DNA from 2 places in the Streptomyces sp. NBC_01017 genome. Region 2 is predicted to be linked to the other one. Evidence: predicted binding sites of a transcription regulator. Region 2 holds the regulator's gene; the other holds the start of a gene.

Region 1 (10,499 bases), 1.2 Mb from region 2:
AACTCGCCGTCCAGGCCGACCGAGCCGACGCTGATGGTGGGCCTGCCGGTCAGCTTCTTCGTCCAGCCGGCGAGGTTGAGGTCGGAGCCGTCGAACTCCGGGACCCAGTAGCGGCGGGTGGAGGCGTGGAAGGCGTCGACGCCGGCCGCGGCGAGCGGGGCGAGGATGGCCTCCAGCTCCTCGGGGGTCTCGGCGAGCCGGGCGTCGTAGGCCTCCTGCTTCCACTGCGAGTAGCGGAAGATGACCGGGAAGTCCGCGGAGACCTTCTCGCGCACGGCGGCCACGATCTCCGCCGCGAACTTCGTACGGGCGACCGGGTCGCCGCCGTACGCGTCGGTGCGGCGGTTGGTGCCGCCCCACAGGAACTGGTCGACGAGGTAGCCGTGGGCGCCGTGGATCTCCACGCCGTCGAAGCCGATGCGCTCGGCGTCCGCGGCGGCCTGGGCGAACGCGCCGATGACGTCGTCGAGGTCGCCCTGGGTCATCGCCCTTCCGGTGGGCGCATCGGCGCCGATGCGCAGGCCGGAGGGGCCGACGGCGGGAGCCTCGGCGTAGGGCGGCTGGCCCTGCTCACGCACCATGCCGATGTGCCACAGCTGCGGCACGATCGTGCCGCCCGCCGCGTGCACGGCATCGGCGACCTTCGCCCACCCCGCCAGCTGCTCCTCACCGTGGAACCGCGGCACCCTGTTGCTCTGCCCGGCCGAGTCGTGCCCGACGTACGTGCCCTCGGTGACGATCAGACCGACGCCGGCGGCGGCGCGGCGCGAGTAGTACGACACGACGTCCTCACCGGGCACGCCGCCCGGGGAGAACATCCGCGTCATCGGCGCCATCGCGATGCGGTTCGGAACGGTCAGACCGTTGATCACGGTCGGCCGGGACAGGATCTGGGCCGCACGGGAGGCGGTGGGCTCGGTGACGGTCACGTGGGGGTCTCCTCGGTAGGCATTGACCAGCGGGTATGTGCACGCGCATTGTTGCACTCCCTTAAGCAACTGCTCGCCGGAGGCCGCCTATTCCGCACCCCGCCCCATCCGGCCGTGACCCCGGCCACACACAGCGCGGCACGGCCGGGCTCGGCCGCGTACAGGGAGCGGGCTGTCACAAACGGGGACCCAGTCCGGTCCTTCCTGCGGACACTCCCTGTTTGGAGGAATACATGAGCGCTGAGCACGCACACCTGCCCCCGGGCGTCGAGGTGATCGACACCCTGCCGGAGGCGGCGGCCCGGATTCCGGCGGGCGCCGAGGCCAGGACCATCCGGGTCACCCTGGCGCCGGGGGACCCGGGTGCGCCGCCGCACCGGCACCCGGGGCCGCTCTTCGGCTATGTGACCCAGGGCGAGATCCTCTTTGAGCTGGAGGGGCAGCCGCCCCGGGTGCTCAAGGCAGGTGACGCCCTGTTCGAGCCCGGGGGTGACGTGATCCACTACCAGGGCGCCAACAACCTTCCGGACGCGCAGTCGCAGCTGGTGGTGACCATGTTCGCGCCGCCCGGCTCCCCGGTTCTGACCGTGGTCGGCGCGGAGGAACTGGCCGAACGCCGGCACCTCCGGGCTGCCCAGCCGGGATGACGATCGCCGAGTGAGGAAACGCCCGAGGGCGGCACCCCCTGTCGTAACAGGAGGTGCCGCCCTCGGTAAGGACGTTGATCAACCGGAGTCGAAACCCCGAGGTCGATCAGAAGTCCATGTCACCGCCCGGCATGCCGCCACCGGCAGGCGCAGCGGACTTCTCCGGCTTGTCGGCGATGACGGCCTCGGTGGTGAGGAACAGCGCGGCGATCGACGCGGCGTTCTGCAGCGCGGAACGCGTCACCTTCGCCGGGTCGATGATGCCCTCGGCGATCATGTCGACGTACTCGCCGGTCGCGGCGTTCAGACCGTGGCCGACCTGAAGGTTGCGCACCTTCTCGACGACGACGCCACCCTCGAGACCACCGTTGACGGCGATCTGCTTGAGCGGGGCCTCGAGCGCGAGCTTCACGGCGTTGGCGCCGGTCGCCTCGTCACCTTCGAGCTCCAGCTTCTCGAACACCTGGGAGGCCTGCAGCAGGGCCACGCCACCACCGGCGACGATGCCCTCCTCGACGGCCGCCTTGGCGTTGCGCACGGCGTCCTCGATGCGGTGCTTGCGCTCCTTGAGCTCCACCTCGGTGGCGGCACCGGCCTTGATGACCGCGACACCGCCGGCGAGCTTCGCCAGGCGCTCCTGCAGCTTCTCGCGGTCGTAGTCCGAGTCGCTGTTCTCGATCTCGGCGCGGATCTGGTTCACCCGGCCGGCGACCTGCTCGGAGGAGCCGGCACCGTCGACGATGGTGGTCTCGTCCTTGGTGATGACGACCTTGCGGGCCTTGCCCAGGAGGTCCAGGGAGGTGTTCTCGAGCTTGAGACCGACCTCCTCGGAGATGACCTCGCCACCGGTGAGGATGGCGATGTCGTTCAGCATCGCCTTGCGGCGGTCACCGAAGCCCGGGGCCTTGACGGCGACGGACTTGAAGGTGCCGCGGATCTTGTTGACGACCAGGGTCGACAGGGCCTCGCCCTCGACGTCCTCGGCGATGATCAGCAGCGGCTTGCCCGACTGCATGACCTTCTCCAGGAGCGGGAGCAGGTCCTTGACGGAGCCGATCTTGGAGTTGGCGATCAGGATGTACGGGTCGTCGAGCGACGCCTCCATCCGCTCCATGTCGGTGGCGAAGTACGCCGAGATGTAGCCCTTGTCGAAGCGCATACCCTCGGTGAGCTCCAGCTCCAGACCGAAGGTCTGGGACTCCTCGACGGTGATGACGCCTTCCTTGCCGACCTTGTCCATCGCCTCGGCGATGAGCTCGCCGATCTGGGTGTCGGCGGCGGAGATGGAGGCCGTGGAGGCGATCTGCTCCTTGGTCTCGACATCCTTCGCCTGCTCAAGCAGGGCGGCGGAGACGGCCTCGACGGCGCGCTCGATACCGCGCTTGAGGGCCATCGGGTTGGCGCCGGCGGCTACGTTGCGAAGGCCTTCCTTGACGAGGGCCTGGGCGAGAACGGTCGCCGTGGTCGTACCGTCACCGGCGACGTCGTCCGTCTTCTTGGCGACTTCCTTGACCAGCTCGGCGCCGATCTTCTCGTACGGGTCCTCGAGCTCGATCTCCTTGGCGATGGAGACACCATCGTTGGTGATCGTGGGGGCGCCCCACTTCTTCTCGAGGACGACGTTGCGGCCCTTGGGGCCGAGCGTCACCTTGACGGCGTCCGCGAGCTGGTTCATGCCGCGCTCGAGGCCGCGCCGCGCCTCCTCGTCGAACGCGATGATCTTGGCCATGTGAAGTGGTCCCTCCAGGACTGGGGGTGATTCCTTCGGACCGCGCCCGCGCCCGCGACGGACGGCTCACATGCCTCGTGGTTCCTTGCCCCACCCGGCCTGCGGGCCTCACCGACCCGGTCCTTCTTTGTCACTCTCACCTTCAGAGTGCTAACGCCAATGATTAGCACTCGGGGTAGGCGAGTGCAAGCGCCTCTCGGGTATCGGGCGGCACGCCCTGCGGTGCGCGAGCAGGGACGGGCGGGGTCGGGGCGGACCCGGGCGGGCCCCGGACAGGAGCCGCGCGGACCCCGGACATGGCGAAGGGCTCGCACCCCAGGAGGTGCGAGCCCTTCGAAGAAGAACGTCGCTGCTTTAAGTCGACGCGTGCTTCAGCCGGTGGCCAGACGGACCATGTCCGCCTGCGGCCCCTTCTGGCCCTGCGAGATCTCGAAATCGACCCGCTGGCCTTCCTCCAGGGTGCGGTAACCGTCCATCTGGATCGCGCTGTAGTGGACGAAAACATCCGCACCACCGTCGACCGCGATGAAGCCGTACCCCTTCTCCGCGTTGAACCACTTGACGGTGCCCTGAGCCATGCCTAACTCCCCTATTACTGGCCCTTGCACAGATCCACACTTCGCGGATCCGGGTCAGACCTCACCCCCCATCGGTCGGGGGCGTGCGCCGGAACGCGTCGACCGCGGCTGAATGTATCTGCCCAACTGCCGTCTGCAACAGGTCAATCGGACGAGAATTCCGGGCACGACCGGTCGGGAATGTGGGGACAATTCCGCTGACTTCAGGTCAAGTCGGACCCGGCATAGCGAACAAAAGCCGCAAAAAACCCGCACACTTTGGCTACTTCTTGTCGGGCTTGCGGCAGAAATCAAGGGCGGCCGACCAGTGGAACGGCGGCACGTTCCCCAACTGTACCTCGCTCAACCACACAGAATTGCCCCCTCCGCTTCTCTCACGGAGGGGGCAATTCGATGAACTCTTGGTTACCGGTGTTACCGAAGGTAATGATCGGTCATTCGGTCAGCCTGTCAGCCACCGGCGACGGCCGGAATGATGGAGACGCCGGCACCGTCGGGAGTCGCGGTCTCCAGACCCTGCTCGAAACGGACGTCGTCGTCATTGACGTACACGTTGACGAACCGACGCAGCTTGCCCTGGTCGTCGAGAACTCGGGCGGCGATCCCGGTGTGGTTCTTCTCCAGGTCGGCGATGACCTCGCCGAGGTTGGCACCTTCGGCGGCGACCTCGGCCTGGCCACCCGTGTAGGTGCGCAGGATGGTGGGGATGCGGACGTTGACGCTCACGTAATGACCTCCGGTCAGGTAAACGGGCCTAAAGGGGCGGGGCTGAGCTATACGAGGCCGGCCTCGCGGAACGAATCCAGGTTGGGACGAATCGTCGCAGTCAGCCCGGTACCGGCCACCGCATCCAACGTCTTCAGCCCGTCGCCGGTGTTGAGCACCACGGTCGTGAGGCTCGGGTCCAGCACACCGCTCTCGATCAGCTTCTTCGTGACACCCACGGTCACTCCGCCGGCGGTCTCCGCGAAGATGCCCTCGGTCCGGGCGAGGATCTTGATCGCGTCGACGACCTGCTCGTCGGTCACGTCCTCCACGAAACCACCCGTGCGGCGGGCGATGTCCAGGACGTACGGACCGTCGGCCGGGTTGCCGATCGCCAGCGACTTGGCGATGGTGTTCGGCTTCTGCGGCCGGACCACGTCGTGGCCCGCCTTGAACGCCGTCGACACCGGCGAGCAGCCCTCGGCCTGCGCGCCGAAGATCTTGTACGGCTTGTCCTCGACGAGCCCGAGCTTGATCAGCTCCTGCAGACCCTTGTCGATCTTCGTGAGCTGCGAGCCGGAGGCGATCGGCACGACCAGCTGGTCCGGCAGCTGCCAGCCGAGCTGCTCGCAGATCTCGTACGCCAGGGTCTTGGAACCCTCGGCGTAGTACGGCCGCAGATTGACGTTGACGAAGCCCCAGCCCTCGCCGGCGGGGTCGCCGATCAGCTCGGAGCAGAAACGGTTCACGTCGTCGTAGTTGCCCTCGATGCCGACGAGCTCGCCGCCGTAGACCGCGGCCATGACGACCTTGCCCTGCTCCAGGTCGTGCGGGATGAACACGCAGGACCTGAAGCCCGCGCGGGCGGCGGCGGCACCCACCGCACCGGCGAGGTTGCCGGTGGAGGAGCAGGAGAGGGTGGTGAAGTTGAAGGCGCGCGCGGCCTCGATGGCCTGGGCGACGACGCGGTCCTTGAAGGAGTGCGTCGGGTTGCCGGAGTCGTCCTTGACGAACAGCTTGCCGGCGTCGACGCCGAGCTCGTTCGCGAGGTTGTCGGCCTGGACGAGCTTGGTCCAGCCGGGGTTGATGTTCGGCTTGGTGGCCACGTCCGCGGGGACGGGCAGCAGGGGGGCGTAACGCCAGATGTTCGCGGGGCCCGCTTCGATCCGCTTGCGGAGCTCCTCGGTGTCGTAGGCCGAGAAGTCGTAAGCGATCTCCAGCGGGCCGAAACACTCCTCGCACGCGAAGACCGGTCCGAGGGGTACCCGGTGACCGCACTCGCGGCAGGACAGCGCCGCGGCGGGACCAAGGTCTACGGTGGATTCGGTGGTGCTTGCAGCAGTCTGCACAGCCATGTGAGGCGAGGCCCTTTCTCCTCATCTTCCTCACGACGCATCTCGCCGTGAGACGGATTTGGCACCTTCCCTAGCCGGGAGCCTCGCGGAGACGATCGACAGTGATCGCCACGAGACCGGCTGGAGGGTTGCCGGGGCTTCATCGGGCCGTTTCCCTCTGCCCCTCTGGATGAGCTGTATTCGGTTGTCAACTATGGGCGACCCCGGACATGCGATGGTCACCCGCGTTGTTCAAGACTGTAACCGAAGGCCAGGACAGTTGAGATAGTCGTCCGAACCGCGAGATGGATCACACGATTACCTGCTGTGATCACGACAGTGAGGAGTCGCCGACTGTGCTGGAAGAAGTCGAGCGCTGGCTGAGCACCCGCTCCTGGTCCGCGACCGATCGCCCGCTCCACCACATACTCGCCGCCAAGCAGCGTTCGGGCCAGTCGGTCTCCGTCGTGCTGCCCGCGCTGAACGAGGAGGAGACGGTCGGCGACATCGTCGCGATCATCCGTCACGACCTCATGCAGCAGGTCCCGCTGGTCGACGAGATCGTCGTCGTCGACTCCGGGTCCACGGACCGCACCTCCCAGGTGGCCGCCGCGGCGGGCGCCACCGTGGTGCACCGGGACGCGATACTCCCGCGCATGCCGGCCGTGCCCGGCAAGGGCGAGGTCCTGTGGCGCTCCCTGCTCGTCACGACCGGGGACATCGTCTGCTTCATCGACGCGGACCTGAAGGAGTTCTCCTCCGACTTCGTCTCCGGAATCGTCGGCCCGCTGCTCACCGACCCCGGGGTCGACCTGGTCAAGGGCATGTACGACCGTCCCCTCGGCGGGGCCGCCGGACAGGGCGGCCGGGTGACCGAGCTGATGGCGCGCCCGCTGCTGAACATGCACTGGCCGCAGCTGGCCGGTTTCGTGCAGCCGCTCGGCGGCGAGTACGCGGCCCGCCGCTCCCTGCTGGAACAGCTCCCGTTCCCCGTCGGGTACGGCGTGGAGCTGGGCATGCTGGTCGACGCCCTGCATCTGGTGGGCCTCGACGCGCTGGCCCAGGTGGACGTGGGCGTCCGCAAGCACCGCCACCAGGACGGACAGGCCCTGGGCCGGATGTCCGCCGCGATCTACCGCACGGCCCAGCTGCGGCTGGCGCGCGGCCACCTCGTCCGGCCGGCGTTGACTCAGTTCGAGCGGGGCGAGGACGGATTCGAGCCGCGCACGTACTCCGTGGACACCGAGGAACGGCCGCCGATGGTGGAGATCGCCGAGTACGCGAAACGGAAGGTCGCATAAGGCCCCGTACCGGGTCATACGCCGGACAGGGCCGCTGATCGTATACGGACCGGCCACTGAGTGGAACCGCACGTTTGAGCGTTTCCGGGCCGGGCTAGGTTGAGGCTTATGGCTTCCACGCAGGGTGCTGCCAAGGTGCTGGTCGCGTCGAATCGCGGCCCGGTCTCGTACGCGGTGCGCGAGGACGGCTCGCTGCACTCCAAGAGGGGCGGTGGCGGACTCGTCTCCGGGCTGTCGGCGATCGGGCCGGACGCCGACGCGCTGTGGGTGTGCTCGGCGCTGTCCGACGGGGACCGGGAGGCGGTGCGGCGCGGCGTCGGCGAGGACGGCGTGCTGATGCTGGACATCCCGGCCGACGTGCACGCGGACGCGTACAACGGCATCGCCAACTCGGTCCTCTGGTTCGTCCACCACATGCTCTACCAGACCCCGCTGGAGCCGGTCTTCGACGCGGAGTTCCGCCGTCAGTGGGAGTCGTACGAGACGTACAACCGCGCCTTCGCGCAGGCGCTGGCGGACCGGGCCGCGCCCGGGGCGGCCGTGCTGGTGCAGGACTACCACCTGTGCCTGGTCCCGGGGATGCTCCGGGAGCTGCGACCCGACATCAAAATCGGGCACTTCTCGCACACGCCGTGGGCGCCGCCGGAGTACTTCTCCATGCTTCCGGACGACATCCGCTCGCGGCTCGTGTGGGGGATGCTGGGCGCCGACCGGCTGGGCTTCCTCACCTGGCGTTGGGCGGCGGCGTTCATGGCCTGCGCCGAGGCCGTGGACCGCGAACGGATCTTCCCGAAGTGGCCGAGCGGCGCCCCGGCCTCCGTCCGGCACACGGCGACCGGGCGTCCCCCGCTGCGGACCACGTGGATCGGCGTGCACGGCCTGGGCGCCGACGCGGAGTTCCTGCGCGCTCGCTCCCACGAGGCCGATGTCGAGGAGCGGCTGGCCGCGCTGCGGGCGGAGATCGGCACAGCGCCGGACGGGACCGCCCGCCGGACCGTCGTCCGCGTCGACCGGACCGAGCTGTCCAAGAACATCGTGCGCGGCCTGCTCGCATACCGGCAGCTGCTCGACGACCACCCCGAGTGGCGCGAGCGGGTGGTCCACGTGGCGTTCGCGTACCCCTCCCGCCAGGACCTGGCGGTGTACCGGGACTACACCGCCGAGGTCCAGCGACTGGCGGACGAAATCAACTCCGCTTACGGCACCCCGACCTGGACCCCGATCGTCCTCCACGTCAAGGACGACTTCGCCCGCTCCCTCGCCGCGTACCGACTGGCGGACGTCGCCCTGGTCAACCCCATCCGCGACGGCATGAACCTCGTCGCCAAGGAGGTGCCGGTCGTCTCCGACGAGGGCTGCGTCCTCGTGCTGTCCCGCGAGGCGGGCGCCTTCGCGGAACTGGGCGAGGACGCGATCCCCGTCAACCCGTACGACGTGATCGGCACGGCACGGGCCCTGCACGAGGCGCTGTCCATGGGGCCGGAGGAGCGCGCGGAACGCTCGAAACGGCTGGCGGCGGGGGGTACGGCGTTGCCGCCGGCTCAGTGGTTCTTGGAGCAGTTGGGTGCGTTGGAGGAGGGGGCCGGCGAGCGGGGCGAGTGAGCGGCGATCGCCGGGGCGGCCTTGCAGGGCGTTTGCCTGGCTCAGGTTGCCGGAGTGGCGGGCGACGACCGTGGGCATCAGCTCGCCTGACGGCGTCCGCTCGAACCAGCCCGCCTCACGGCGACTGTCTGGACCGCACTGCCCGGCGACCACCGGCGACCGCTCGCCAGACGGCGACCGCCTCAACCGCACTGCCCGGCGACCACCGGCGACCGCTCGCCAGACGGCGACCGCCTCAACCGCACTGCCCGGCGACCGCCGGCGACAGCCCGCCGGACGGCGACCGCCTCGACCATCGCGCCTCACGGCGACCGGCTGCTGCAACCCGCCTCACCCCGACCGGCTGCGGCAGCTTGCCTCGGCGGCCCTCTGGATCAGGTCGCCTGCGTGGCGATCGCGTGGAGGAGTCGTACGACGCCCTCCGGGCCGTCGACCACGACGTCCGCCCTCTCCGAGAGTTCGGTGACCTCCTCGCTGCCGCTGCAGACCAGGAGGCCGGGGGTGCCGTCGGAGCGGAGTTTGTCGACGGCTGCGTAGGCGGGGAGGTCGCCCAGGTCGTCGCCGCTGTAGAGGACGGACTCGGCGCCGAGTTCGCGGATGTACTTGCTCAGCGCGACGCCCTTGTCCATGCCGGGCGGGCGGAGTTCGAGGACCATGCGACCCGGTTCGACGATGAGGCCGTTGCGGGTGGCGAGGTCGGTGAGGGGGGCTCGGAGGGCGTCGAAGGCGCCCTGGGGGTCGGGTGCGCGGCGCGTGTGCACGGCCACGGCGTGTCCCTTGTCCTCGATCCAGGTGCCCTGCGCGGTGGATTCGAGGAGACCCGGCAGGGCGGCGCGGACTGCTGCGACGCCGGGGTGGGGGTCGGGGGCGGTGACCTCGCCGCTCACTGCGTCCCAGCGTTCGGCACCGTAGTGGCCCAGCACGACGAGGTGCTCCAGGCCGGGGGTGTCGGCGAAACCGCCGTACTTCACTGCGACCTCGGCCGGGCGGCCGGTGATCACCGCGACTGCGGCCACCTTCGGCGCGAGTGCGGCCAGGGCCGGGATGGCGTCGGGGTGGGCTCGGGCCTTTTCGGGGTCCGGGACGATGGGGGCGAGGGTGCCGTCGAAGTCCAGCGCGATGAGTGAGCGCGCGGGGTGGGTGAGGATGGCGGCCAGGCCGTCGCGGCCGGGCTGGGTGGTGGGGGTCGGGAGGGGATCCTTGTGACTGCCCATGGGGCGACCTTATCGGGGGACGGGTGCTGCACCATCCCGACGGGGTTTCCGGACGCCGGTCCGGGCAAAGCCAGCCCGTCCGGCGTTTGAGGACGGGGCCGTTCAGGCCGAAGCGGGGGTCTGGGGGCGGCAGCCCCCAGGGACGGGGCGGGTAGTTGCGGCGGGGGCGAAAACCCCCACCGCACCGCCGCGCGTCACCGCTCCCCCCGCCGCCCCTCCCGAACCCGCCGCAACCGATTCACCGTCACCGGATCATGAGCCGGCGCCCGCGGATCGTCCAACAGCGCGTTCAGCAGCTGGTAGTAGCGCACCGGCGCCAGCCCCAGCTCCTCACGTATCGCCCGCTCCTTGGCCCCGGCCCCCGAGAACCCCCGCCGCTCCAGCGCAAGGATCGCCCGCTCGCGCTCGGCGAGAACGGCGGCCTCGGGCTGGTCCCGGTCCTGCTCCTGGTCCATGAGCC
Region 2 (10,499 bases):
CCAAACCCTCGTGAATGCCCCCATGGGACCGCAGCCTGCCACTGTCCCGGCCGACGCGGTAGAGCGCATACGGACACTCCCTGCTCGCGCGGTTCGGGGCGGGAGGCGGTCGGCCTCAGGTGCGCAGCAGCAGCCACTCCTGAAGCTCCACCAGGTTGCCCTCGGGGTCCTTGAGGTGGGCGACGCGCATGCGGTCGGTCATCGGGGCGGGGTCGTGCAGGAGGGTCGCGCCGCGTGCGGTGATCTGTTCGCAGTAGGTGTCCAGATCGTCGACGCGCAGGACCACCAGCGAGCGATGGCCCTTGGCCTCGTCGCCGAGTTCTCCGACGATCTCGGCCATCATCGCCCGGTCCTGGAGGGCGATGCCCGCCGAACCGGTGGCGGGGCTGAACTTCTCGTAGGGCCCGTTCGTCGCGCCCGACTGCGCCTTGAGGCCGAGGACATCGGCGTAGAAGCGGTAGCAGGCGGCGAAGTCACCGACCAGGAGCCGTACTTGGGCGAGTTCCACGGGGGGACGTCCCTCCTGGTGTCAGGACCAGCGGCCGGTGCGGCCGAGGAGCAGTGCCGTCGCCGCGGTTCCGGCGGTGGAGGTGCGCAGGACGGTACGGCCCAGACGGTACGCCTTCGCGCCCGCCTCCTCGAAGAGGGCGAGTTCCTCGGGGGCCACGCCGCCCTCGGGGCCGACGACGAGCACGATCTCGCCCTCGGCGGGCAGTTCGGCCGTCGCGAGCGGCTCGCTGCCGTAGTCGCGCTCCTCGTGCAGTACGGCGGCGAAGTCGGCGTCGGCGAGCAGCGCGGCGACCTGCTTGGTCGTGGCCGCCTCCGCGACCTCCGGGAAGCGCACCCGGCGCGACTGCTTGCCGGCCTCGCGGGCGGTGGCCCGCCACTTGCCGAGGGCCTTCGCCCCGCGCTCGCCCTTCCACTGGGTGATGCACCGGGCTGCCGCCCACGGCACGATCGCGTCGACGCCGGTCTCGGTCATGGTCTCGACGGCCAGTTCACCGCGGTCGCCCTTGGGGAGGGCCTGGACGACGGTGATACGAGGCTGCTCCGCCGGCTCCTCGGCCACCGCACCCACGCCCACGACCAGCCGGTCCTTGCCCTCGGCCGCCTTGACGACGCCCTCGACCCAGCGCCCGAGCCCGTCGGTGAGGACGACCTCCTCGCCGGCCCGCAGCCGCTTCACGGAGACGGCGTGCCGTCCCTCGGGGCCGTCGAGAACGTACTCGCCGCCGGCGAGGCGGCCCCGCTCCAGCGACTCGACGACGAACACCGGCGCCGTCATCCGACCGCACCCCCCTCGGGCGCCGCCGACAACGCTGTCGCCGCGGCGGCCAGCTCGGCGGCCAGCACCTCCACCAGCTGCCCGGCGGGCAGGTCGCGCGCCATGCGGTGCCCCTGCCCCGCCCACAGGGCCATGCCCTGCGCGTCACCGGACGCGGCGGCCTTCTTGCGCAGGGGTGAGGTCAGGTGGTGAACCTCGGGGTAGGCGGCGGGGGCGTACGGCCCGTGCTCGCGCATGAAGCGGTTGACCAGGCCGCGGGCGGGCCGGCCGGAGAACGCGCGCGTCAACTCGGTCCGTACGAACAGGGGGTTGGTCAGCGCCTGCTTGTGCAGGGCGTTGGCGCCGGACTCCTGGGTGGCGAGGAAGGCGGTGCCGAGCTGGGCGGCACCGGCCCCGGCCGCGAGGACGGCGGCGATCTGGCTGCCGCGCATGATGCCGCCGGCGGCGACGATGGGCAGGCTCACGGTCTCCCGGACCTGCGCGAGGAGGGCGAGCAGCCCGATGCCCGACCGGTCCGTCTCCGGGTTGTCCCGATGCGTCCCCTGATGCCCGCCGGCCTCCACTCCCTGCACGATCACGGCATCGGCACCGGCCCGCTGTACGGCGAGGGCCTCGTCCGGTGCGGTCACGGTGACGAGGGTGAAGGTGCCGGCGCGGCGCAGGGACTCCAGCACATCCGGCTTCGGCACCCCGAAGTGGAACGAGACGACCGGCACCGGGTTGTCGAGCAGCACGGCCAGCTTGGCGTCGTACCCGTCGTCCCGCCCGCTGTCCCGGTCCCCCAGCTCCGTCTCGTACCAGGCGGCCTCACCGGCGAGCTGATGCGCGTAGACGTCCACGGCCGCGGCGTCGGCATACTCGGGCTGCGGCATGAACAGGTTGACCCCGAAGGGCCGGCCCGTCAGGCCCCGCAGCTGCTTGATCTCCTGGTACATCCCGTCGGCGGTTTTGTACCCGGCGGCGAGGAACCCCAGCCCACCTGCCTCGGACACGGCAGCGGCGAGCTGCGGCACGGAGACGCCGCCCGCCATGGGGGCCTGCACGATCGGGTGGGGGAAGAGATCGGTCAGCGCGGAGGACATGACGGCATGTTGTCACGTCCTCCGAACAAGTCCGAATCGGCCCTGTGCCGTGCGATGTACGGGGCCTGCCCCACCGGACTCAGCGCCCGTTGAACGCGTCCTTCAACCGCGAGAACAGCCCCTGCTGCCCCGGCTGGAACTGCCCCGTCGGCCGCTCCTCGCCGCGCAGCTTGGCCAGCTCGCGCAGCAACCGCTCCTGCTCGGGATCCAGCTTGGACGGCGTGGTGACCTCGACGTGCACGATGAGGTCGCCGCGCCCGCCACCCCGCAGATGCGTCACACCGCGTCCGTGCAGCGGAATCGACTGACCGGACTGGGTGCCGGGCCGGATGTCGACCTCCTCGAGCCCGTCCAGCGTCTCCAGCGGCACCTTCGTGCCGAGGGACGCCGCGGTCATCGGGATCGTCACCGTGCAGTGCAGGTCGTCGCCGCGCCGCTGGAAGGTCGAGTGCGGCAGCTCGTGGATCTCGACGTACAGGTCACCGGCGGGACCGCCACCGGGCCCGACCTCACCCTCGCCGGCGAGCTGGATCCGGGTGCCGTTGTCGACACCGGCCGGGATCTTGACCGTGAGCGTCCGACGGGACCGCACGCGTCCGTCGCCCGCGCACTCGGGGCACGGTGTGGGAACCACGGTCCCGAATCCCTGGCACTGCGGGCAGGGCCGCGACGTCATGACCTGGCCCAGGAAGGACCGCGTCACCTGCGACACCTCACCGCGGCCGCGGCACATGTCACACGTCTGAGCGGAGGTGCCGGGGGCAGCCCCCTCACCGTTGCAGGTGTTGCAGACGACGGCCGTGTCGACCTGGATGTCCTTCGTCGTACCGAAGGCCGCCTCGTCGAGCTCGATCTCCAGCCGGATCATCGCGTCCTGGCCCCGACGGGTGCGCGAGCGCGGGCCGCGCTGGGACGCCGTACCGAAGAAGGCGTCCATGATGTCCGAGAAGTTGCCGAAGCCACCCGCACCGAAGCCGCCCGCGCCCGCGCCGCCCGCCTGGGACAGCGGGTCGCCGCCGAGGTCGTAGACCTGCTTCTTCTGCGGGTCCGACAGCACCTCGTAAGCGGCGTTGATCTCCTTGAACCGCTCCTGGGTCTTCGGATCCGGGTTGACGTCCGGGTGCAGCTCGCGCGCGAGCCGCCGGAAGGCCTTCTTGATCTCTTCCTGCGACGCGTCGCGACGCACGCCGAGAACGGCGTAGTAGTCCGTGGCCACTTACGACTCCGCCAGGATCTGTCCGACGTACCGTGCCACTGCGCGTACCGCTCCCATCGTTCCCGGGTAATCCATGCGGGTCGGTCCGACCACGCCGAGCTTGGCTACTGCCTCGCCGCCCGAACCGTAGCCGACCGACACGACGGACGTTGAGTTGAGTCCCTCGTAGGCGTTCTCGTGACCGATGCGTACGGTCATGCCCGAATCCCCTGCCTCGCCAAGGAGCTTGAGGAGCACGACATGCTCCTCAAGGGCCTCCAGGACGGGCCGGATGGTGAGGGGGAAGTCATGTCCGAAGCGGGTGAGATTGGCGGTGCCGCCGATCATCAGCCGCTCTTCGTTCTCCTCGACGAGTGTCTCCAGCAGAGTGGAGAGCACCGCCGAGACCGTGCCGCGGTCCTCCATGTCGAAGGCCTCGGCGAGGTCCTCGACGAGCCTTGGCACATCGGTGAAGCGCCGCCCCGCGACCCTGCTGTTCAGCCGCGCACGCAGATCCGCGAGCGAGGCCTCACCGAAGGGCGCGGGACAGTCGATCATCCGCTGCTCGACCCGGCCGGTGTCCGTGATCAGCACGAGCATCACGCGCGCGGGGGCGAGTGAGAGCAGCTCGACATGCCGGACGGTGGACCGGGTCAGCGACGGGTACTGCACGACGGCGACCTGCCGTGTGAGCTGCGCGAGCAGCCGCACGGTGCGCGCCACGACGTCGTCGAGGTCGACGGCGCCGTCGAGGAAGTTCTGGATGGCGCGCCGCTCCGGCGGGGTCATCGGCTTGACGCCGGCGAGCTTGTCGACGAACAGCCGGTAGCCCTTGTCGGTCGGGATGCGCCCCGCGCTGGTGTGCGGCTGGGCGATGAATCCCTCGTCCTCCAGGGCCGCCATGTCATTGCGGACGGTCGCCGGGGAGACCCCGAGGTTGTGCCGCTCGGTCAGCGCCTTCGATCCGACCGGCTCCTCGGTCCCGACATAGTCCTGGACGATGGCGCGCAACACCTGAAGCCTGCGTTCACTCAGCAACCGCGCACACCTCCAGAAGTCGTCCCCTTGACATCTCGCCTGGCACTCTGCGCTGGTGAGTGCCAACCGTCCCCGGCCAGTGTACGGCGGTGGGGTACGCCCCGGGCAAGGCCGGTCCGGCACCACCATGCCCGACGGTGCTGTCTTGGTTAGCGTCGCCGTATGACGGTGACTTGGGAAGAGCTCGGGTGGGAACGGCTGGCGGCCGGGGTGGGCAGGTGCCGGCTTCCGGGCTGGGACTGCACCGCGGGGCTGGTCGTGGGCCGGGACACAGCGCTCGTGATCGACGCCGGGTCAAGCCTCGGGGAGGGCGTGCGGTTGCGTACGCAGGCGCAGTGGCTCGCGGGTCACCGTGTGACACATCTCGCGCTGACGCATCCCCACTTCGATCATGTCTTCGGGGCCGCGGCGTTCGCCGGGGCGGAGGTGTACGGCCCGGTGGGCATGGACACGGTGTCCGCACACGCGCGTGCGGAACTGCGCTCGGACGCCGTGGGCAACGGCCTGGACCCGGACGCGGCGGACGAGGCGATCGACGCGCTGGTCCGTCCCCGCCACCAGGTGAGCGGCGAGTGGACCCTCGACCTGGAGGGCGACCGGCAGGTCCTGCTCGCGAACGTGGGCCCGGCCCACACCGCCCACGATCTGGTCGTGCTCGTGCCGGCCGGGGCCGCGGGCGACCGGGAGGTCGTCTTCTGCGGCGATCTGGTGGAGGAGTCCGGCGAACCCCAGGCGGGCCCCGACGCCGTACCGTCGCAGTGGCCGGCCGCCCTGGACCGCCTGCTGGACCTGGGCGGCGAGGACGCGCTGTACGTGCCCGGTCACGGAGCGGTGGTGGATGCGGAGTTCGTACGACGCCAGCGGGACGCCTTGGCGGCCCGCTTCGGCGTGTCGCCCTGATCCGCGAGACGTACCCGCGGGGCTTCTCCTATCGTCATCCGAATGCGCCAGTACTCCCCGGACCTGACCCCGCCCTGGAAGAAGCCCAAGCCCGCCCCCGAGGTACCGGCGGACCCGGGCCTGGTCGTGGAGGAGCCGGGCACGGGGTTCTGCGGTGCGGTGATCCGCTGCGAGGCGGGCACGGTGACGCTGGAGGACCGCTTCGGCAAGCACCGGGTGTTCCCGCTGGAGCCGCGGGGGTTCCTGCTGGAGGGCAAGGTGGTGACGCTCGTACGCCCGTCGTCCTCGGCTCCCGCACGTCCCAGCCGTACGGCGTCAGGTTCGGTCGCCGTCCCCGGCGCACGCGCGCGCGTGGCCCGCGCCGGCCGTATCTATGTGGAGGGCCGCCACGACGCCGAGCTGGTCGAGAAGGTCTGGGGCGACGACCTGCGCATCGAGGGCGTGGTCGTGGAGTACCTGGAGGGCATCGACGACCTGCCGTCCATCGTGACCGAATTCGCTCCGGGCCCGGACGCCCGCCTCGGTGTGCTGGTGGACCACCTGGTCCCCGGCACGAAGGAGTGGCGCATCGCGGAGTCGGTGACCAGCGAACACGCCCTGGTCGTGGGCCACCCGTACATCGACATCTGGGAGGCGGTGAAGCCGTCAGCCCTGGGCATCGAGTCCTGGCCACGCGTCCCGCACGGGCAGGACTGGAAGACGGGGGTGTGCCGGGCGCTGGGGTGGCCGTCGGAGAACACCGGTGCGGTGTGGCAGGCGATCCTGAAGCGGGTGGGGTCCTACAAGGATCTGGAGCCGGAGTTGCTGGGGCGGGTGGAGGAGCTGATCGACTTCGTTACGGGTAGCGGTGGGGCCTGATGCTGGGGTAGATGCCGAACTCGCTGGTATCCAATTCGAGTTCCAGATCCTCCAACGGCAGCGGCGCCCCGAACTTGGTGATCTGCTGCCTCTGATAGTCGGCGTTCTCCCCCATCACGATTTCCCCCCGGAGAAGCTCGGCCTTGATGCCCTCGGGAGGCTCGAACTCCTCGAAGAACTTGGCAATCCCACGCTCGTCCACAGCGGTCATCTCCGTGGCCTCCACATCCGCCGCGTCCTGTCGGCGGCAGCCTACGAACTAGGTTAGGGACCGAACTGGCGTTCCGGGGTGATTCACTCGCCCGAGTGATCAGTCCACCAAATCCCTGACCACCGCATCCGCCAGCAACCGCCCCCGCAAGGTCAGCACCGCACGCCCCTCCTCGTACGGCCCCTCCTGAAGCAGCCCCTCCCCAAGCGCCCGCCGAGAAGCCGCAAGCCCCTTCTCCCTCAGCAAGCCCAGCGGCGCCCCCTCCCGAAGCCGCAGCTCCAGCAGGATCCGTTCGACCCTGCGGTCCTCCTCGGACAGCAGCTCGCGCCCGGCCCCCGGCGACCGCCCCGCCGCCAGGGCCGCCGCGTACGCGCCCGGATGCTTCACGTTCCACCAGCGCACGCCGCCCACGTGCGAGTGGGCGCCCGGGCCCGCGCCCCACCAGTCGGCGCCCCGCCAGTACAGCTCGTTGTGCAGGCAGCGGCCCGCCTGAGAGGTCGCCCAGTTGGAGACCTCGTACCAGTCGAAGCCCGCCTCCGACAGCACCGACTCCGCGATCAGGTACCGGTCCGCGTGGACGTCGTCGTCCGTCATCGGGACCTCGCCCCGGCGGATGCGGCGGGCCAGCTGGGTGCCCTCCTCGACGATCAGGGCGTAGGCGGACACATGGTCCGGGCCGGCGCCGATCGCCGCCTCCAGCGAGGCCCGCCAGTCGTCGTCCGACTCGCCCGGTGTGCCGTAGATCAGGTCCAGGTTGACGTGCTCGAAGCCCGCCGCGCGGGCCTCCGCCACGCACGCCTCGGGGCGGCCCGGCGTGTGGGTGCGGTCCAGGACCTTCAGCACGTGCTGCTTCGCGCTCTGCATGCCGAAGGACAGCCGGTTGAAGCCGCCCTCGCGCAGGGTGGCCAGATACGCCGGGTCCACCGACTCCGGGTTCGCCTCCGTCGTGATCTCCGCGTCCGGTGCCAGCCCGAACTCGTCGCGGATCGCCCCCAGCATCCGTACGAGATCGTCGGCGGCCAGCAGCGTGGGCGTACCGCCGCCGACGAAGACCGTGCGGACCTCGCGCGGGTCGTCGCCGAGGACCTTGCGGGCGAGGCGGATCTCGTCGACGAGGGTCTCGGCGTAGTTGTCGCGGGACGCCAGCACTCCGCCCGTGCCGCGCAGCTCGGTCGCCGTGTAGGTGTTGAAGTCGCAGTAGCCGCAGCGGGTCGCGCAGTACGGGACGTGCAGGTAGAAGCCGAGGGGGCGGTCGGCGGACCCGGCGAGGGCGGACGCGGGGAGCGTGCCGTCGTCGGGGACCGGCTCGCCGTCGGGGAGTGCGGAAGGCATGGGTTCCATTGTCCAGCACGCGCGCATGCCCGCCGGAACCGAGACAACCGCTACTCGGCCTGGAGCACCAGCAACGCCAGATCGTCCTCCGGCGGACGGCCGCTGAACTCGTGCACGAGCCTGCGGATCCGCTCCGCGATCAGCTCGGCGTTCAGCCCCGCGCACCCGGCGAGCGCGGTCGCGAGGCCGTCGCCGTCGTCGAACTGGCGGGTGCCGCTGCGCCGCTCCGTCACCCCGTCGGTCACGCACAGCAGGGTGTCACCGGAGCGCAGCTCGAAGGTCTCGCTGGTGTACGTGGCGTCCTCGACGACCCCGAGGAGGGTCTGCGGGTGCGCGGCGGTGTGGACCTCGCCGCCCGCGCCCAGCAGCAGCGGCAGCGGGTGTCCGGCGGAGGCGAGGGTGCAGCGGATGCCGCCGTCGAAGGGGGTGAGCTCGCCGTAGAGGAGGGACAGGAAGCGGGTCTGCGGGCCGTCGCCGGGTGCCACCGGGACCGGGCCGACGAGGGCGCGCGCGGCGGCGTCGGCGGCCTCCGTCGCGTCGTCGAGGAGCAGCTGGTTGAGGCGGTCGAGGACGTCGGCGACCCGGTAGCCCTCCCGGGCGAGGAGCCGCAGCCACGGGCGCGCGATGCCGATCACCACGGCCGCCTCGGGCCCCTTGCCCTGGACGTCCCCGATGGCGAAGCACCAGCGGCCGTCGCCGGCCGGGAACAGGTCGTAGAAGTCGCCGCTCGGGCCGCCCTTGTCGCACGGCTCGTACACCAGCGCGCTGGCCACGCCGGGGATCTCCGCGACGGCGCCGGGCAGCAGTCCGCGTTGGAGAACCCTGCTGATGGTGGCCTGCCGGGCGTACTGGCGGGCCGCGCCGATGGCGAGGGCCACCCGGCGGGCGAGGTCCTCGACGAGCCCGGTGACCTCGTCGGGGAAGCGCACGAGGTCGGCCCGCCCGATGACCAGCGTGCCCAGCGGGCGGCCCCCGGCGATCAGGCGGTACGCGAGCGCCGTGCCGCGCACCCCGCGTGCGCCGAGCGCCTCACCGGGCCAGGGGTAGGCGACCGGGCCGGTGCGGTGGTCGTCGGCCGGAAGCGGCGGCTCCTTCTCCAGGGCCTGGCGGAGCTCCTCGATGAGGTTCTCGGAGCCGTGCCAGACGCGGGCCAGCCGCGGCCCGGTCCCGGGGGCGCCCTCCGCCGCCCAGCCCGCCCCGCCGCCGGGTTCGCCCGATCGTGGGTATCCCCAGCGCCCGGCGACCTCGTCCTCCAGCCACACCGCACACCAGTCCGCCAGCCGCGGCACGATCAGCTGGCCGGCGAGCGCGGCGACCAGGTTCTCGTCGAGCTGCCCGGCGAGCAGGTCGGAGGCCTCGGCGAGGAAGGACAGGGCACCGCGGTTGAGCCAGTCCCGCTCCCGCTCGGCGCGCTGGGGCTCGGGGGCGAGGATCTCGGCCACGCGCAGCCCGCGCTCCAGCGCGCGCTCCTCGGCGTACGCCTCGATGTCGTCCTTGGCCGCCACGGGGTCCTCGGCGGGCAGCCGCGCCCACACGGTCTTGGCGCCGGTGCGGTAGGTGACACCCCAGGACTCGGCGAGGCGTGACACCAGCCGCAGGCCGCGGCCGTACTCCGGTGTCTCGTACGGCGCCTCGACCTCACCGTCGCGCGGGGCGCGCGAGGGGTGGTGGTCCAGGACCTCGACGAGAAGGGCGCCGGTGTCCTCCAGGCGGCAGGTGAGCTCCAGATCGGTACCGGCGTGCACGACGGCGTTGGTGACCAGCTCGCTGACGGCCACGACGGCGTCGTCGACGAGGCGGGCGCTGAGGTGCTCGGTGCCGGGGAGCCCGGAGGCGGCCCATTCCGTGAGGGCGTTGCGCACGAGGGTGCGGGCGGAACCCGGGGAGATCGGACTGCCGGGGAGGACGGCGCGGGTTTCCGCGCCCACGCCCCCCGGCGCAGGCGCATCAGAGGCACGGGAAACGGTCTCCCGTTGCGCCGGAATGGCCCCCATCTACAGCTCCCCGAACGGTTCGGACGAATACGCCTCAGTCGACGCCGACAGAGTGACAGACTGGCCGCGCCCATAAGCACCGAGTTACCGAAGTGGGCCGCCATGAGTGAGAACCGTGCTACGCGTGTGCTCGAAGACGGACAGAAAGACGGTCAAATTCGAGCATCGGAACTGCGCCCGCTGCTCGCCGCGATGACCGCGGCGAGGGACGGCGACTTCCGGAGGCTCCCGGAGACCGGTGAGGGAATGGTGGCCGAGCTGACGGCGGTCTTCAACCAGATCATGGACCGGAGCACGCACTTCAACCGTGAAGTGCAGCGGGTCAAGCGGGAGTTGGTCCGGCACGGCAGGCTCGACGAGCGGCTCTCGGCGAGCCCGGGCCCGGGTGACTGGACGACCCGCGTCAACGACGTCAACCAGGTGCTCGACGCCCTGGTCGCCCCGGCGGCGAACGCGACGCGCGTGCTCGACGCGGTGGCCGGCGGCGACCTGACCCAGCGCGTCGATCTGCACGACGGGAGCCGCCAGTTACGCGGCGACCTGCGGCGCCTCGGCCGGGCCGTGAACAAGATGGTCGACCAGCTCTCCCTGTTCACCGGCGAGG

What was found. Region 2 encodes HrcA, which represses chaperone genes, less so after heat shock. Its sites were predicted from a motif close to TTNGCACTCNGNNNNNCNGAGTGCNAA; they were not measured.
Region 1: a site for HrcA is predicted at 3,469-3,495, ahead of groL (chaperonin GroEL). Genes of this name have one in related genera too.

The regions. Positions count from the first base shown of each region.
Region 1 is NZ_CP108683.1:5,987,680-5,998,178, reverse strand. Features, by position in the region: gene OG331_RS27575 (NADH:flavin oxidoreductase) at 1-929, opposite strand, end outside; gene OG331_RS27570 (cupin domain-containing protein) at 1,163-1,576, shown strand; gene groL (chaperonin GroEL) at 1,683-3,305, opposite strand; gene OG331_RS27560 (cold-shock protein) at 3,677-3,883, opposite strand; gene OG331_RS27555 (MoaD/ThiS family protein) at 4,334-4,609, opposite strand; gene thrC (threonine synthase) at 4,657-5,943, opposite strand; SAM riboswitch class I at 5,962-6,119, opposite strand; gene OG331_RS27545 (glucosyl-3-phosphoglycerate synthase) at 6,279-7,223, shown strand; gene OG331_RS27540 (trehalose-6-phosphate synthase) at 7,332-8,825, shown strand; gene otsB (trehalose-phosphatase) at 9,200-10,039, opposite strand; gene OG331_RS27530 (DUF3263 domain-containing protein) at 10,234-10,494, opposite strand.
Region 2 is NZ_CP108683.1:7,179,023-7,189,521, reverse strand. Features, by position in the region: gene OG331_RS33060 (VOC family protein) at 116-508, opposite strand; gene OG331_RS33055 (16S rRNA (uracil(1498)-N(3))-methyltransferase) at 530-1,285, opposite strand; gene OG331_RS33050 (nitronate monooxygenase) at 1,282-2,367, opposite strand; gene dnaJ (molecular chaperone DnaJ) at 2,447-3,583, opposite strand; gene hrcA (heat-inducible transcriptional repressor HrcA) at 3,584-4,600, opposite strand; gene OG331_RS33035 (MBL fold metallo-hydrolase) at 4,763-5,500, shown strand; gene OG331_RS33030 (DUF3097 domain-containing protein) at 5,543-6,358, shown strand; gene OG331_RS33025 (hypothetical protein) at 6,336-6,569, opposite strand; gene hemW (radical SAM family heme chaperone HemW) at 6,669-7,901, opposite strand; gene OG331_RS33015 (SpoIIE family protein phosphatase) at 7,952-9,895, opposite strand; gene OG331_RS33010 (HAMP domain-containing protein) at 9,998-10,499, shown strand, end outside.